Regions from separate parts of the Paenibacillus sp. SSG-1 genome, predicted to be linked through region 1. Evidence: riboswitches for the same ligand, from Rfam matches in the RefSeq annotation. Region 1 holds a riboswitch; the other holds the start of a gene.
The links. A riboswitch is a leader RNA that binds a small molecule or an ion and turns the genes downstream of it on or off. The one in region 1 is predicted to bind cobalamin.
Positions count from the first base shown of each region.

Region 1 (3,723 bases):
CAATATGTACATTCCACCATTTGGTATGGGTAAACGCACTTAAGATTTGATTTTTTTCCTGAATGAAAACGCCCGCTTCGAAAGCGGGCTTTGCCTTACATCAAGGAAGTTTTATGAGCCACTATACTATATGCCCAGTATAGGTAATTGGTTCTTACATAAAGGTCTTTATCATTCCTGATTCTTGTCCTTATTGGGATACCTTTGCGCGCCTCTGGATTGCTCATGCAGCGCTGCTAGGACCTGCGACAGCCGACAGGGGAAATTCCATTTTATTTTTAATTGATGGGAAAAACACGCTTTACTCGACTAAAGGACAGAAAAATGGTAGAAGATCGCCCAAATTAACAAAAAAGACGCGGTCTCCGAAATCCGGAAACCCGCGTCCTGTAAGGCTTATGAAAGATGCTGGTGAAGGGAATTGAACCCCCGACCTACGCATTACGAGTGCGTTGCTCTACCCCTGAGCTACACCAGCGTGGAAAATGAAATTTTCCGTCAAACAAAAACTATTATACAACTTCTTTTCCAAAATGCAATACTTCATTTGCAGTTGGAATTTATTTCAATTTGTCGCGGACCGATTGCAGCTTCTGGGCGCTGGAAGAGGCTTTGTCCCGTCTATCGTCAATTTTGACTGAAGTGGATACGCGCTGCGCGCCGGCCAGGAACGGTGCTTCGTGCAGGGCTGCAATCGCCTGCCATACATCCGGAAGAGCCCCCTCAATGATCGTGCTCATCGACGTCAGCTCGTAGCTGATCCCCTTCTGCTCCGCCAGCACCTGCTGCATCTGTGCCACATAGGAGCTCAGGCTGGTCGTGGCCGTTCCGATCGGAATGACCGTTACCTCTGCAATTGCCATGGTCGTGCGCCTCCTTTATCCTTTTGCAAGCGGATCGAACTTTATTCCTATTTTTATTTTACCCGACCGCCTCCAGAATCGCAAAAGGATGGCCCGCAAAATTTTTTATTCGCGTTTTTCCTGCAAAATCCGCCCGATTTCTACCTTTTCAGCCCCCTCTAGAGGCTAATCTCCAATGGTTCACAGTAGCGCCCCGGGGGTCCATCTGGTATAATTCTCATTGCTCGTCTTTTAAGAGGAACTAGGTTTACAAACACAATATATTGGGTTAAATTAGTATGAAAGCAACCAAATATAGTGGAAACAGGTGAACACGGCTCGATTTGCCAGGCGTTCATAATAGGGAAGCACGGTGTGAATCCGTCACGGTCCCGCCACTGTAACCGGAAGGCCGAGAGCTCCGAGCTTTCGGCACGATATCGGCTGAGGCCACTGTCCGTCACGCGGACGGGAAGGCGCCGAATATCGCATTTTCGGGAGTCAGGAGACCTGCCTGTTTTGTCTCACGAAAGGCCTACGAGGAATAGGTGCGTGATGCCAGTCGATATCTATACATAGGGTGATAGATATTTTTTCCCATGCTCGTAAATAGGGCATACGGGATCTAGCGGCATTTTCGTACCTGTGCTTCAGGTTCTTCGGAAATGCCTTTTGTATGGGCAAGCACAGCAAGAGCTCCCTCTTCACAGCATCGTCCTACTTTCCGTTATACCAAATATACAAACTTTGAAAGGAGATCTGCACCATGCCGCAGCTCGTTACCAAACCGAACAACCGCCAGCTGGCTTTTGATGAAATCCGTCTCTCCGTTTATGCCGACCGAATCCTGGAGGGGCTGGAGACCCTGGACAAGGAGCGCCTCCTCCGGGGCGTGCAGAGCAAACTGCGCCGCGAGGAAGTCACCGGCGACGAAATCAGCAGCGCGTTCACGATGTCGGCGCTTGAGCTGGTCACCAAGGAGGAGCCGAACTGGAAGTTCGCCGCAGCGCGCTCACTGCTGACCTCCCTGTACAAGAAGGCCGCTTACAACCGCCGCTACAAAGCCTATCCTGACGAGCCATATGGTGCGTTCTACCCTCTCATTACCGAGCTGGTGCAAAAAGGAATCTACCGCGAGGAGCTCCTCACCTGCTATACAAAAGAGCAAATTGAAGAATTGGGCCACTGCATCGATTACAAATGCGACCTGCTGTTCGACTATATCGGTCTGCTGACCCTGTCCGACCGCTACCTTGCGCATGATTTCGACGGACGCGTTATGGAGCTCCCGCAGGAGCGCTACATGGTCATCGCCATGTACTTGATGCACACTGAGCCAGAGGACAAGCGCCTTGAGCTCGTGAAGGAAGCGTATTGGGCCATGAGCAACCTGTACATGACCGCCGCTACGCCAACGATGTCCAACGCCGGCAAGAAGGTCGCCGGACAGCTGTCCAGCTGCTTTATCGACACGGTGGACGACTCGTTGGAAGGGATTTTCGACTCCAATACCGACGTGGCCCGTCTCAGCAAAATGGGCGGCGGCATCGGCGTTTACCTCGGTAAAGTCCGGGCGCGCGGCTCCGACATCCGCGGTCACAAGAACACCAGCTCCGGTGTCATTCCTTGGATCCGCCAGCTGAACAACACGGCGGTCAGCGTTGACCAGCTCGGTACCCGTAAAGGTGCGGTTGCCGTCTACCTGGACGTCTTCCATAAAGACATCCTGGCCTTCCTGGACCTGAAGCTGAACAATGGCGACGAGCGCATGAGAGCGCATGACGTGTTCCATGGGGTGTGCCTGCCGGATCTGTTCATGGAGGCGGTTGAAGCCCGCGGCGAGTGGAGCCTGTTCTGCCCGCATGAAGTGAAGAAAATTATGGGCTGGAAGGATGCCAACGGCCGTCCTGCGGGTCTTGAGGATTATTATGACGAAACGGTCGGTCAAGGATCGTTCCGCGAGAAGTACGCCGAAGCGGTTGCCCACCCGCTGCTTCCAAGAATTACGGTGCCTGCGATCGACATCATGAAGCGCATCATGAAATCGCAGCTGGAAACCGGCACGCCGTACATGTTCTACCGGGATACCGTCAACCGTGCGAACCCGAACCGTGCACATGGCATGATCTACTCGTCCAACCTGTGCACCGAAATTATGCAGAACCAATCCGCCACCGTGGTGGAAAAAGAAGAACTCGTGACCAAGGACGGCCAAACCCGGATCGTCATTTCCAAGGTTCCCGGCGACTTCGTTGTCTGCAACCTGAACTCGATTCACCTGGCCCGTGCCGTTCCGGACAATGTGCTGGACCGTCTGGTGCCGATCCAGGTACGCATGCTGGATAACGTCATCGACATTAACAACATTGAAGTCCTGCAAGCCCAATATACGAACAGCCAATACCGCGCGGTTGGACTCGGCACCTTCGGCCTGCATCACCTGCTCGCCCTTGAAGGCATCCGTTGGGAGTCCGACGAAGCGGTTGAATATAACGACAATTTGTACGAAAAAATCAACTACCTGCTCGTCAAATCCAGCATGGAGCTGGCCAAGGAGAAAGGCCACTATCCGAAGTTCAAAGGCTCCGACTGGGAGAACGGCGCTTACTTCACCAGCCGCGGTTATGTCGACGGCGAGCATGAAGGCAAGTTCGTCACCACCGAGCAGTGGAAAGAGCTCCAGCAGGAAGTGCAGCAGAACGGCGTCCGCAACGCCTGGCTGTTTGCCATTGCGCCGAACGGTTCGACTTCAATCATTGCCGGCTCCACCGCCAGCATCGATCCGCTGTACGACCTTCTGTCTTACGAGGAAAAAACGACCTACAAGATCGCCAACCCGGCTCCGGACCTGTCCGAGAAGACGATCTGGTATTACAAAACG
Region 1 is NZ_MBRK01000001.1:5,733,630-5,737,352, forward strand. It holds tRNA gene BCV73_RS26280 (tRNA-Thr) at 407-478, opposite strand; gene BCV73_RS26285 (MTH1187 family thiamine-binding protein) at 561-863, opposite strand; cobalamin riboswitch at 1,152-1,374, shown strand; gene BCV73_RS26290 (ribonucleoside-diphosphate reductase subunit alpha) at 1,609-3,723, shown strand, end outside.

Region 2 (3,723 bases), 5.7 Mb from region 1:
CCCGGCTCCAGACCACCGCAAATCCCACCAGAAAATACGGCAAAAGGATGGCCGTATACGACCATCCACGCAGGCTGAGGCTGCCCATTGTCCAATATATAATTTCATTGATCGTCCGGTTCGACATCGCCGAAAGGAAGGATACGACCGCTCCGAGAAAGGACTGCATCACCACGCCTGACAGAATCAGGCTGTTCGTCGGAATTTTTCCGCTCTCCCTGGCCAACGCGATGACCATCCACAGCGTCAGCATTCCGGTCACGAAAGCGACCGCAGGCAGCGTCCAGCCGCCGAAAAACGAATACTGCAGCCCGAAAAAGATCAGGAACGACGCGCCTACCGCCGACCCCGAGGAAACCCCGAGCGTAAACGGATCGGCGAGCGGGTTGCGCAGCACGCCCTGAAATCCCGAGCCGGCCACGGCCAGAGCCGCGCCGACCAGCATGCCCAGCAGAATCCGCGGCAGCCGCACCTTCACAATAATCTGCTCAAACGATGCGTTCCACGTCGGGTCGATATGGCTTCCGATCCATGGAATCCGGTGCAGCAGAATGAGGGCGATGTCCCGGATCGGCAGCGCGACCGAGCCGATCCCCAGACAGATCAGCAGGGTCAGGACGAGCAGGACGATGCCGATTCCTCCATAGCCTGCCAGCTTTTTGCTCATTATTTAAACAGGTCCGGATAGATGGCCTTCGCCACTTCCTTCAGGCCCTGCGTGACACGCGGACCCGGACGGCTCAGCAGATTGTCGTCAAGACCGATGACCGCATCGTTCTTCACGGCTGTAATCTGGTCCCAGCCGCTGCGGCCTTTAATGATATCGCCTAGGCTTTTCTTCGTCTTCTCGTCGATGACGCTGTTGGCATACAAAATCACGTCCGGGTTGTCCTTGATGATTTTCTCTTCGCTGATTTCGCTCCAGCCCTCGGTGTCCGCCGCCACGTTCACGCCGCCGGCCAGGGTGATCAGCTCATCCATGAACTCGCCCTTGCCGACCGTCCAGCCCGGGGAAAATTCGATGTATACCTTTTTCTTCTGCTCTGGCGTCAGCGATTTGACTGCTTCGGTAACCTCATTTTCCTCCTGCTTCATCTTGTCGACCACCGCTTTGGCTTCCGCCTGATGGTCAGTGATGAGGCCGTAGGTTTCGATATTTTTGATCACGTCATCGACTGTCTTCGGATCGGTCTTGAAAATTTGAATGCCAAGGTCGCGCAGCTTCTTCACCGCTTCCTCGCTCATCGAAATGCCCGTGAATACGATGTCCGGCTGGGCCGCAATGATCGCTTCCTCGTTCGGTTTAGTAATGCCGCCCATTTTCGCCTTGGACTTGGCTGCTTCCGGATAATCGTCATAATCGGATACCCCGACGATCTCGCTGTCCAGACCAATCGCGAAGAGCGCCTCCGTCTCTGCAGGAGATACCGAGATAATATGCTTCGGCGCTTCCTTGAAAGTAAAGGACTCTCCCGTCGCATCCTGAATGGTCAGCGGATAGGTTGTTTTCAGTTCGTCTGTCTTTGTCTGCGACGCACTGTTATCCGTGTTTTGCTCCGTCTGGGCAGCAGGCTGCTGCGAGGCGGAGCTGCCTTCGTTCTTGGCGCCGCAGGCGCTCAATGATAAGGCAAGCAGCAGCGCCGCGAGGCCTGTGGACCAGCGTTTCAACGTTACGTTCATGATTTCGTTCTCTCCCTCTTTGTCTATCGAATAATTTGCACAAAAGAGGCCTGACCGGTATACGAAAACGGAATAAACCTGACGGAAATGCTAGAGTTGCAGCGCCGCTGCTCACCATGAGCAGGTGTATGGCGTCTGCCGCTCCATTCTTTGTCAACTAAAAAACCCTGACTCTTGTTCGATCAAGAATCAGGGATTACGTCTGCACGGAACATCCCGCGGCATCGCCGCGATGGACCGGTGTGCCTTGTGGCATGGTGCGAGGCCAAGAGTTCAAGCCAATGCTTGCTTGAGCCGCGGCGAACATGCGTTATGAAGGGCACGTGAAACGTAATCCTTTCCTCGAAGGACCGTCATTTCCTCTCGTGAGGCAGGTCTCCTGACTTACAGGCTGGGTAAAATCGTCCCCGCCTTCCCATCCCGTGTTGCTGCGGGACAGTGGCTTCCTGGGGACATACCTGTTTACAGTGGCGGGACCGTGCCGGAGTTGCACCGGCTTCCCTTTTCACCCGGATCAACGCTCGCCTTATACGGCAGACAGCTTCCGGGACCTCACAAGCACTCCTATTCAATTATCCTGGCCATGCTTCTTTTGTCCTGATTATAGGGGAAAAGCCTGCGGGTGACAATGGAATTTTTGTGTCCAGCGACGCGCCGGGGTGCATGTCCGGTCACGTGCCCGGGAGCATGTCCGGACGCGGGCCCGAGAGCATGGCCAAACCCGGGGGAACGGCCGATTCGGGAAGCAAGTCCTTGTATGCCAGCGGCCTGAGCCCTTTCGCCGTTTCCCATTGCCGGAGTGCAGAAAAGCTCGGACCAGTCGATGACGACCATTACCTCGCTCGCATCCTCTCTCAAGCTTCATTCACCAGCATGCCGTCCCAACCGCCGGTTTCTTCAGTGAAGCTCAGCCGGATCCGCAGCAAACTCCCGGGCTGAATGTGAACGTCCCAGAAGGACAGCCCCGGGACGAGGCGGACCGCGAGCTGCCGCAGAGCGCCGCCGTGGGCGACGATCAGCATCTCCGGCGGAACCTGAGAATCGGGGCCGGTGCCTTCCGGTCCTTGCGATCGGGAATGCGCCGCCTCACTTTCGGTCTGGGTTCCTTCAGGTCTGCTGCAAGCCCCCTCCACGTCCTTCAACAAACTGCCGACAAACCCGTCGATCCTCCCGGAAAAATCCGCCCATGACTCCCCGCCCGGCGGGGTCACCTGCTGCGGCGAATCGATCCACTGCCGGTAAAGGAACTCGTGCTGCAGCTGTTCATAGGTATGCCCTTCCCAGGCGCCAAAGTCCATTTCCCGCAGCCGCGGGTCATACATCGCAGTATCTGCGTGTGCCGGACTAATGATCGCCAATGTCTCCCGGCATCGGGCCAGGTCGCTGCAGTATACGCCGTGGAACGCCTTCCCGGTCAGCTCCCGGGCCAGCGGCGCAAGCTCGACTCTGCTGCCCGGATCCAGCGGGATATCCGTATGCCCGAGGTAACGCTTCTCCCGGTTCCACCGCGTCGTGCCGTGCCGGACCAGCAGCAGATCGACCTGTTTCACTAGGACGTCCATAAACTGCCTCCTGCCGCCCACAGCACGGCGATGCCCAGCAGAATAAAGATGACCGATACCGTGATAAGCAGCCGGATCGTCATCGTGATGTCGCGCGCCTCCATCGGGCGCAGCGCCTCGCCCATGTAAGCCCGGAACGAGGCGACGCCGTGGTACACGTTCTCGCCGCCGAGCCGGATGCCGAGCGCACCCGCCACCGCGGATTCGGGAAAGCCGCTGTTCGGGCTCGGATGCCGTCGCGCGTCCCGGCGCACGGTGCGCCAGGCTCTGGCGGCGTCCAGCCGCAGCAGCCAGGCGGACAGCACCAGGATGCCTGCGGTGATCCGGGCGGGAATGAAGTTCGCAATGTCATCCAGCCTCGCCGACGCCCAGCCAAGCTGCAAATATTTGTCGTTCTTGTAGCCGACCATGGAATCGAGCGTGTTCACCGCCCGGTAGGCCATCGCCAGCGGCGCGCCGCCGATGATGGCGTAGAACAGCG
Region 2 is NZ_MBRK01000001.1:80,766-84,488, reverse strand. It holds gene BCV73_RS00425 (FecCD family ABC transporter permease) at 1-667, opposite strand, end outside; gene BCV73_RS00420 (ABC transporter substrate-binding protein) at 667-1,680, opposite strand; cobalamin riboswitch at 2,033-2,250, opposite strand; gene BCV73_RS00410 (histidine phosphatase family protein) at 2,535-3,242, opposite strand; gene cbiB (adenosylcobinamide-phosphate synthase CbiB) at 3,230-3,723, opposite strand, start outside.
Region 2: another riboswitch for cobalamin. It lies ahead of BCV73_RS00420 (ABC transporter substrate-binding protein); the one in region 1 lies ahead of BCV73_RS26290 (ribonucleoside-diphosphate reductase subunit alpha).